One region of the Pseudomonas sp. LG1E9 genome, then DNA from elsewhere that is predicted to be linked to it. Evidence: predicted binding sites of a transcription regulator. Region 1 holds the regulator's gene; each other region holds the start of a gene.
The links. Region 1 encodes sigma-54, which starts transcription at its own class of promoters, with help from an activator protein. Its sites were predicted from a motif close to ANTGGCATNNANNTTGCTNT; they were not measured.
Positions count from the first base shown of each region.

Region 2: DNK50_RS24425 (circularly permuted type 2 ATP-grasp protein) is a predicted target of sigma-54. The motif match lies at 1,442-1,461, and genes of this name have one in related genera.
Region 3: glnK (P-II family nitrogen regulator) is a predicted target of sigma-54. The motif match lies at 1,477-1,496, and genes of this name have one in related genera.

Region 1 covers NZ_CP029983.1:1,720,826-1,724,099, reverse strand. The annotation lists gene lptB (LPS export ABC transporter ATP-binding protein) at 1-286, shown strand, start outside; gene DNK50_RS08070 (RNA polymerase factor sigma-54) at 484-1,977, shown strand; gene hpf (ribosome hibernation-promoting factor, HPF/YfiA family) at 2,053-2,358, shown strand; gene ptsN (PTS IIA-like nitrogen regulatory protein PtsN) at 2,371-2,835, shown strand; gene rapZ (RNase adapter RapZ) at 2,838-3,274, shown strand, end outside.
Region 2 covers NZ_CP029983.1:5,340,471-5,343,744, reverse strand. The annotation lists gene DNK50_RS24440 (START domain-containing protein) at 1-141, shown strand, start outside; gene DNK50_RS24435 (hypothetical protein) at 245-481, shown strand; gene DNK50_RS24430 (ribonuclease E inhibitor RraB) at 698-1,039, shown strand; gene DNK50_RS24425 (circularly permuted type 2 ATP-grasp protein) at 1,494-2,903, shown strand; gene DNK50_RS24420 (alpha-E domain-containing protein) at 2,909-3,274, shown strand, end outside.
Region 3 covers NZ_CP029983.1:466,358-469,631, reverse strand. The annotation lists gene DNK50_RS02440 (YifB family Mg chelatase-like AAA ATPase) at 1-880, opposite strand, end outside; gene DNK50_RS02435 (accessory factor UbiK family protein) at 1,022-1,282, opposite strand; gene glnK (P-II family nitrogen regulator) at 1,705-2,043, shown strand; gene DNK50_RS02425 (ammonium transporter) at 2,078-3,274, shown strand, end outside.

The sequences.
Region 1 (3,274 bases):
AATCGCCCGTGCCCTGGCCACTGCCCCCAAGTTCATCCTGCTGGACGAACCGTTTGCCGGCGTCGACCCTATCTCGGTTGGCGATATCAAGCAGATCATCCATCACCTCAAGGCCAAGGGCATCGGTGTATTGATCACCGACCACAACGTGCGTGAGACCCTCGATATCTGCGAAACCGCTTATATCGTCAACGATGGACAACTGATCGCCGAGGGCGACTCCGCTACCATCCTGGCCAATGAACTGGTCAAGGAAGTGTACCTGGGTCACGAGTTTCGCCTGTAAACCCGCCTGTAATAACAAGGCGGTGGCAGGTCGTTTGCCCGATGCGCGGGAGTCAATAAGAACCTCCGGTTTTTTATTGTTACCGCGCTCTAGGCAAAGCCCTCGATATCAGGCATATAATTTGCTTATGTTTGGCGCTCACGCGCCCTGTCGTGGATGGCGCATTGCGCCGGCGAATAAGGTGTTAAGCCCCTGCCATGAAACCATCGCTAGTCCTGAGAATGGGCCAGCAGCTGACGATGACACCGCAGCTGCAACAGGCCATCCGCCTGCTCCAATTGTCGACCCTGGACCTGCAACAGGAAATCCAGGAGGCCCTGGAGTCCAATCCGATGCTCGAACGCCAGGAAGAAGGCGACGACTTCGATAACGCAGACCCGTTGGCCGACAACATCGAGCAAAAACCCAACGCGGACGTGCAGGAACCGTCCTACCAGGAAACTGCCCCTACGGTGGACAACCTGGAGGAAGGCGATTGGAACGAACGCATCCCCAACGAGCTTCCAGTAGATACCGCCTGGGAAGACGTCTACCAGACCAGCGCCAGCAGCCTGCCCAGCAACGACGATGACGAGTGGGACTTCACCACCCGCACCTCCGCCGGTGAAAGCCTGCAGAGCCATCTGCTGTGGCAACTGAACCTCGCACCGATGTCTGATACCGATCGACTGATCGCCGTCACCTTGATCGACTGCATCAACAACCAGGGTTACCTGGACGAGACGCTCGAAGAAATTCTGGAGGCTTTCGACCCGGAACTGGACATTGAGCTGGACGAAATTGAAGCGGTGCTGCACCGCATCCAGCAGTTCGAGCCGGCCGGCATCGGCGCCCGTACCCTGAGCGAATGCTTGCTGTTGCAACTGCGCCAGCTGCCAGCCAAGACGCCATGGCTCGCTGAGGCCCAGCGCCTGGTTACCGACTACATCGACCTGCTGGGCAGCCGCGACTACAGCCAACTGATGCGTCGCATGAAGCTCAAGGAAGACGACCTCCGCCAGGTCATCGAGCTGGTGCAGAGCCTGAACCCGCGTCCGGGCTCGCAGATCGAGTCGAGCGAAGCCGAGTACGTGGTGCCCGATGTAATCGTGCGCAAAGACAACGAGCGCTGGCTGGTTGAGCTGAACCAGGAGTCTGTGCCGCGCCTGCGCGTCAACCCGCAATATGCCGGCTTTGTACGCCGGGCCGACACGAGTGCCGACAACACCTTCATGCGCAACCAGCTGCAGGAAGCCCGCTGGTTCATCAAGAGCCTGCAGAGCCGCAACGAAACCTTGATGAAAGTGGCCACCCAGATCGTCGAGCATCAGCGCGGCTTCCTGGAATACGGCGACGAAGCAATGAAGCCTCTGGTCCTGCACGACATCGCCGAGGCGGTAGGCATGCACGAATCGACAATTTCACGCGTGACCACGCAAAAATTCATGCATACCCCACGGGGTATTTATGAGTTGAAATATTTTTTCTCCAGCCATGTAAGCACCTCCGAAGGCGGCGAATGCTCGTCAACGGCGATCCGCGCGATCATCAAAAAACTGGTTGCTGCGGAAAATCAGAAAAAGCCGTTGAGTGACAGCAAGATCGCTGGTTTACTGGAGGCACAAGGCATTCAGGTCGCCCGTCGAACCGTCGCCAAGTACCGCGAATCCCTTGGGATCGCGCCTTCCAGCGAGCGCAAGCGTTTGATGTGACGGGCGGGCCACAGCGTTCCAGTGACGGGTATTCCTACCCGTCGCTTTATGCACTGGCAACGAAGGAGAAGCTGTATGCAAGTCAACATCAGTGGACACCATGTAGAAGTCACCCCTCCCCTGCGCGAGTATGTCGAGCTGAAGCTGAAACGCCTGGAGGGGCATTTTGACAAAATCACCAACGTGCAAGTCATCATGAAGGTCGACAAGCTTCAGCAGAAAGTTGAGGCGACCCTGCAGATTCCCGGTGGCGAAGTAGTCGCCAATGCCGAGCATGAGGACATGTATGCATCAATTGATGCCTTGACTGACAAGCTTGACCGCCAACTTAAAAAGCATAAGGAAAAGCAGCAGAGCCTTCTTAATGGCACTGGCCGCTAACACCCCCAACCCATGATCCGACTTGAAACCATCCTGACCCCCGGCCGTTCCCTCGTGAACGTGCCGGGCGGCAGCAAGAAGAAAGCCCTCGAACAAATTGCCAACCTGATCAGCAGCCAAGTGCCTGAGCTGGAGATGCAAGATGTCTTCGAGGCTCTGATTGCCCGTGAAAAACTCGGCTCGACCGGTTTTGGCAACGGCATCGCCATTCCTCACTGTCGCCTCAAAGGCTGCGAAACACCTGTCAGCGCCCTGCTGCACCTGGACGCCCCTATCGATTTCGACGCCATCGACGGTGCCCCGGTCGACCTGCTGTTTGTTCTGCTGGTCCCGCAGGCCGCCACCGATGCGCACCTGGAACTGCTTCGGCAGATCGCCAGCATGCTTGACCGCAAGGAAGTACGCGACAAACTGCGCAGTGCCAGCAGCAACGAGGCGCTGTACCAAGTTGTCCTGGATGAGCAAAACGGGCAGTAACCATGCGTTTGATCATCGTCAGCGGCCGCTCCGGCTCGGGTAAAAGCACCGCCCTCAACGTTCTTGAGGACAATGGCTTCTATTGCATCGACAACCTGCCTGCCGGCCTGCTGCCAGAGCTGGCGGAACGTGCTCTGATCCACACCGAGCTGGCGCAACCCCTGGTTGCCGTTTCGATCGACGCCCGCAACCTGCCGAGCCACCTCTCGCGATTCCCGGAATTGCTGGAAGAAGTGCGCGCCAAGCACATCCATTGTGATGTGCTGTACCTCGATGCCGACGAAGAGACGCTGTTAAAGCGCTTCTCCGAAACCCGCCGGCGCCACCCGCTCAGCAGCCCCCACCGCTCCCTGGCCGAAGCCATCGAGGACGAAACCAAGTTGTTGGGGCCGATCATTGACCTCGCCGACCTCAAGATCAACACCACCAGCCTTAACCT
Region 2 (3,274 bases), 2.6 Mb from region 1:
AAAGGCGACAACCAGACCGAAGTTACGTATCAGGTCCACACCGAGCCAGGCGGCAGCGTGCCATCGTGGCTGGCCAACAAGTTCGTGGTGGATGCGCCGTTCAACACCTTGAAAGCCCTCAAGGATCACGCCGAGAAGTAAGCGCAGTTGATCCGGTGCCTGTGACCTTGAGTGGAACGTTTGGCGATCCCTCAAGGTCCAGATAGATGTGAGCCCACACACGGGCTTTATCGAGGAGGCACCGATGCAAACGTGGCAAATTACCTTCGTTGATGATCACGGTGAAACGTCCGTGGAGCAGTTCACCTGCGAACAAAAGCCCAGCCTCGAAGATGCTGCGCACATGATCCGCAGCAAGCTGGTGCCCGTCGCCGCCGAACTCGACCTCAATGACCTTGAGGGCCGCCAGCCCGAGCCTACGGTCAAGATCCTGAAAGACCAGAACAGCATCCAGATCCTCGACATTTCCCCCGCCGCCTGAATATTCCTTGTATGCCATCCAACCGCCTCTGGTGGAGGTGGTAGCTTCGCGCTACTCTGCAAGAGAGATCAGCGAATGAATCGCTAAGGTCTGGTCTTGTCAGCTACATGCTTGTTTTCCCTCAGTGACTTGTTTCATTGCCATAGATTCCGCGCCAGCCAGGCGCGGATTGGGGAAGCACGGAAAGTCTATCCATCGGTTTGAGGAGGACGTTTCATGAGCACAGCCTATCAAGAAGACATCAGCACCAACGTTCTGCGCCGCATGAAAGAAGGCGGCTTCGACTTTTCACGTTTCCACCCCATCGAGTTCTACGCCATTTTCCCGGATGAGGAACGGGCGCGCAGGGCTGCGGGTGAGTTTCGTGGAGAATCCCTGAATGCCCAGGTCAGTGCGCGCGATGATGGCGCCTGGTACCTGGAACTGAGCAAAATCATGTTCGCCACCTACGACGGCATAGGAGACTTCGAGCAAGACTTTGAGGCGGTGGTCGAGCCGTTGGGCGGGATTATCGAAGGATGGGGCGTCAAGCAGGAGGTGCGTGGGTTACCCATGTAGCGAGATTGTATGAGTAACGCAGCGTATCGGCTGACCTTAGGGTCGGCCGATTTTGTGTGCGCTGTATGAAAACTCCCGGAACTTGAGCTGCCTTTTCGTGCACAAAAAAAAGCCACCCAAAGTGGGTGGCTGAAAGGGAAGACCGAGGAGCCGGTCGGTACACGAGCTGTCACGGTACCGAGTGCGTAAGGGTTAAAGCTGTAGGACACATCCTGTTCAGCTGATGGAGGCGATTATCCGCAGGCTTGGCCGGGCAGTGAAATCAACTCTGACTATGCTGTTGATAGGCAAAGCCTGCATTGCGATGAAGCGTGCAGCAATGCGACGGGCATTCCGCGCACCAGGACGGTGCGGTCAGCTGTTCGCTTATATTTAACTCACTGTTTTTTAAGTGTTTATGCCGCTGGCACGGGCCTTGCGATGGTTCTTGCGTCCGGGTGACAAGGAGTACGGCATGATCCGCACTTATTACGACGAAATGTACGACGGGGCAGGGCAGGTCCGCCCCCATTACCGCGAGTTCGCCCGCTGGTTGGCCGAAACCCCCGCAGAACTGCTGGCCCAGCGCCGGCGTGAAGCCGATTTGCTGTTTCACCGCGCCGGGATCACGTTCACGCTCTATGGGGACGAGCAGGGCACCGAACGCCTGATTCCCTTCGATACCATTCCCCGCAGTATCCCCGCCAGTGAATGGCAAATTGTCGAGCGCGGCTGCATTCAACGGGTCAAGGCGCTGAACATGTTCCTTGCCGACCTGTACCACGAACAACGCATCATCAAGGCCGGCATCATCCCGGCCGAACAGGTATTGGCCAACGAGCAATATCAGTTGGCGATGCAGGGCTTGGACCTGCACCGCGATCTTTATTCCCACGTCTCCGGAGTCGACCTCGTACGCGATGGTGACGGCACCTACTACGTGCTGGAGGACAACCTACGCACACCGAGCGGCGTCAGCTACATGCTCGAAGACCGCAAGATGATGATGCGCCTGTTCCCCGAACTGTTCGCCGCCCAGCGCATTGCGCCCATCGACCATTACCCCAACCTGTTGCTCGACACCCTGAAAAGCTCCAGCCCACTGGATAACCCCAGCGTGGTGGTGCTGACGCCGGGACGCTTCAACAGTGCGTTCTTTGAACATGCGTTTCTCGCCCGGGAAATGGGCGTAGAGCTGGTAGAAGGTGCCGACCTGTTCGTGCGCGATGACCGCGTCTTCATGCGCACCACCGACGGCCCCAAGGCGGTAGACGTGATCTATCGCCGTCTTGATGACGCGTTCCTCGACCCGCTGGCCTTCAACCCGGACTCCATGCTCGGTGTGCCCGGCCTGCTGGCGGCCTATCGCTGCGGCAACGTGGTGCTGGCCAACGCCATCGGCACTGGGGTGGCGGATGACAAGTCGGTGTACCCCTTCGTCACCGAGATGATCCGTTTTTACCTGGATGAAGAACCCATCCTGAAGAACGTTCCTACGTTCCAGTGCCGCAAGCCTGACGAATTGTCCCACGTGCTGGCTAACCTGCCGGACCTGGTAGTCAAGGAAACCCAAGGCTCGGGCGGCTACGGCATGCTGGTCGGCCCTGCGTCGACGGCGGCGGAAATCGAAGCATTTCGTGCGCGCATCAAGGCCAAGCCCCATGCCTATATCGCCCAGCCGACCCTGTGTTTATCCACCTGCCCGACCTTTGTCGAAAACGGCATCGCCCCGCGCCATATCGACCTGCGCCCGTTTGTATTGTCCGGCAAAGAAACCCGCGTGGTACCCGGCGGCTTGACCCGCGTGGCGCTGCGCGAAGGTTCGCTGGTGGTCAACTCGTCCCAGGGCGGCGGCACCAAAGACACCTGGGTGGTTGAGGACTGAATGCCATGTTGAGTAGAACTGCCTCGGATTTGTATTGGATGTCGCGCTATCTGGAGCGCGCCGAAAACCTCGCGCGCATGCTCGATGTCAGCTATTCGCTGTCGCTGATGCCTCAGGATGGGCGCGGCGATGGCTTGCACGAACTGGCCATGCCGCTGCTGATCACCGGCACCCTGGAGGATTACCGCGAGCGCCACGGTGAATTGCACGCTGAGCACTTGCTGCACTTCTTTGCCCTGGACGCGGCCAACCCGGCGAGCATCTATAGCTGCCTCGGCGCGGCGCGAGCCAGTGCCCACGCGGTGCGTGGGCGAATCACCGCCGACATGTGGGAAAACATCAACGCCACCTGGCTGGATATCCGCGATATC
Region 3 (3,274 bases), 1.3 Mb from region 1:
GCGCCAGGGTGATTTCCCCTGGCTGCGGTTTCGACCCACCGCCCACCAATGCCGGCCCTGACGCCGAGTGGTGCGGCTGGCGGAACGGCCGGTGCGGCCAGTGGCTCAGTGGGGCGAGACTGACCACCGACTGAATGGCCGCCACTTCGAGGGCCTCCTGTTCGCTCAGCGGTGGCAGCAAACCGGGCAGGCGGCTGGCGAGCAAGGTCTTGCCGGTACCCGGTGGCCCACTGAACAGCAGGTTATGTGCGCCCGCTGCGGCAATCAGCAATGCCCGCTTGGCGGCCAGCTGACCCTGCACTTCGCTCAAATCCGGGTACGGCTTGTTCAGGTACTGCAAGCCATCGGACTTGTAGGGCTCAATCGGCACATGCCCATTGAGGTGCGCCACCACCTGCAGGAGGTGATCCACTGCAATCACTTTCAAACCCGACGCCAGGCACGCTTCCTCCGCGTTCGCCCGCGGCACTATCACCGTGCGCCCGGCCTTGCGCGCCGCTAAAGCCGCTGGCAACACACCTTTGACTGCGCGCACTTCACCAGACAACGCCAACTCACCCAGGCATTCAACGTCATCGAGCATCAACGCCGGCACTTGCACACTGGCGGCGAGGATCCCCAATGCAATCGCCAAATCAAAACGCCCGCCGTCCTTGGGCAGGTCGGCGGGCGCGAGGTTGAGGGTGATACGGCGCGAGGGGTATTGCAGGGCGCAGTTGAGAATGGCGCTGCGAACGCGGTCCTTGCTTTCCTTGACGGCGGTTTCGGGTAAACCCACCAGGGTCAAGGACGGCAAACCATTGGCCATGTGCACCTCGACGGTGACGGCGGGGGCTTCTACGCCGACCTGGGCGCGGCTGTGGACGATGGCGAGGGACATGCTCGTTCCTTGAAATGGGAGGCCGCTTCCTGCGGTTTTTCAAGGGTAGACGAGGTGGAGAAGGGCGAGGCGGGGAGGTTTTACAGAACGTATCCAGAGCAAAGGTGGGAGAGGACTGGCCCCATCCCACACTGATCGCATTTATTCAGCCGCAGGTGTCAACCGCGCTTCCAGCTCTGCGACTTTGGCCTCCAGACTCTCCAGTCGCGCACGGGTGCGGGCGAGCACCACCATCTGGCTGTCAAATTCTTCCCGGCTGACCAGATCAAGCTTGCTGAAACCACTTTGCAGCAAAGCCTTGAACTGACTTTCGATTTCATTGCGGGGCAGCGGGGTTTCGCCGCTGAACAGGCGAGAGGCGTGGCCGCTCAGGGCGTCGAGGAGGTCTTTGGGCGCGAGCATGGGAAATATTCCGGAAAACTGTTGGCGGGCAGTGTATCACGCAGCGTCTATAGTCTTTTTCACGGCCTGCGGCGCACGCTTTTCGCGCATCGGGCCGGGCGGCGTCGCACTGTTTTCGTGCGCATTGCAGCCGCCAAGTAGCCCCGTGTGTGGGGTTAAGCGGGCAAAGGACTGATTTCAGTGATTTTTACGGAGCTGGCAAGGTTTCTGCTTAGACGATCATGACCCATGCACTGATGCAGTCGCTGTGACGAATGCAGTGCGCCGACGGATCAGGGGTACAGGTTTCGTCACCAGTGGTTCGCTGGCGTCCCAATGGCAACTGCCCTTGCGACGATGCGTTACAAAGCCAGGCACTGCGCTTAGACTTGAGACGGGTTTGTTTTCCTGGGGCAAGTCCACCAATTCGGGAGAGAGTTTTCATGAAGCTAGTCACTGCCATCATCAAGCCGTTCAAGTTGGACGATGTACGCGAGTCGTTGTCCGAGATCGGCGTGCAGGGCATTACCGTTACTGAGGTCAAGGGCTTCGGTCGGCAGAAGGGTCACACCGAGCTGTATCGCGGCGCGGAATACGTAGTCGATTTCCTGCCGAAGGTGAAGATTGATGTCGCCATTGACGACAAGGATCTTGACCGGGTTATCGAGGCGATAACCAAGGCCGCCAACACCGGCAAGATTGGTGACGGCAAGATCTTCGTGGTCAATCTGGAACAGGCTATTCGCATCCGTACCGGCGAAACCGATACCGACGCAATCTAAGCCGCCAAACCCCAACGCCCCAGGAGAAAACAATATGACTCTGCGTAAATTCGCAGGGCTCGGAGCCCTGTTGTCCATCGTAATGCCAAGCCTGGCCATGGCGGCAGACGAAGTGGCTGCTCCAGTCCTCAACTCCGGCGACACCGCCTGGATGCTGACCGCCACCGCACTGGTGCTGTTCATGACCATCCCCGGCCTGGCGCTGTTCTACGGCGGCATGGTCCGCTCCAAAAATATTCTGTCGGTGATGATGCAGTGCTTCGCCATCACTGGCCTGATCAGCATCCTGTGGGTCGTCTACGGCTACAGCATTGCGTTCGATACCACCGGTATGGAACAGGGTGTGGTCAATTTCAATTCCTTCTTCGGCGGCATGGGCAAGGCGTTCCTGGCGGGCGTGACCCCGGCCAGCATCACCGGGCCTGCGGCGTTGTTCCCGGAAGCGGTGTTCATCACCTTCCAGATGACCTTCGCCATCATCACCCCGGCGCTGATCGTGGGTGCCTTTGCTGAGCGCATGAAGTTCTCCGCGATGCTGATCTTCATGGGCATCTGGTTCACCCTGGTCTATGCGCCCATCGCGCACATGGTCTGGAGCGGCAACGGCGGCCTGATGTGGGACTGGGGCGTGCTGGACTTCGCCGGCGGCACCGTGGTGCACATCAACGCTGGTGTGGCTGGTCTGGTGGCGTGCATCGTGCTCGGCAAGCGTAAAGGCTTCCCGACCACCCCAATGGCACCGCACAACCTGGGTTACACCCTGGTGGGCGCGGCAATGCTGTGGATCGGCTGGTTCGGCTTCAACGCCGGTTCTGCTGCTGCCGCCAACGGCACCGCCGGCATGGCGATGCTGGTGACTCAGATCGCTACCGCTGCTGCGGCGCTGGGCTGGATGTTCGCCGAGTGGATCACTCACGGTAAGCCAAGCGCACTGGGCATTGCCTCGGGCGTGGTGGCTGGCCTGGTGGCCGTTACACCGGCCGCTGGCACCGTTGGCCCAATGGGCGCCCTGGTGATCGGCCTGGTGGCGGGCGTGGTCTGCTTCTTCTGCGCGACCAGCCTCAAGCGCAAGCTCGGCTACGATGACTCTCTGGACGCATTCGGCGTGCACGGTATCGGCGGTATCGTCGGTGCGATCCTCACCGGTGTGTTCGCAGCCCCTGCATTGGGCGGCTTCGGCACCGTGACTGACATCGCGGCTCAAGTCTGGATCCAGTGCAAAGGTGTCGGC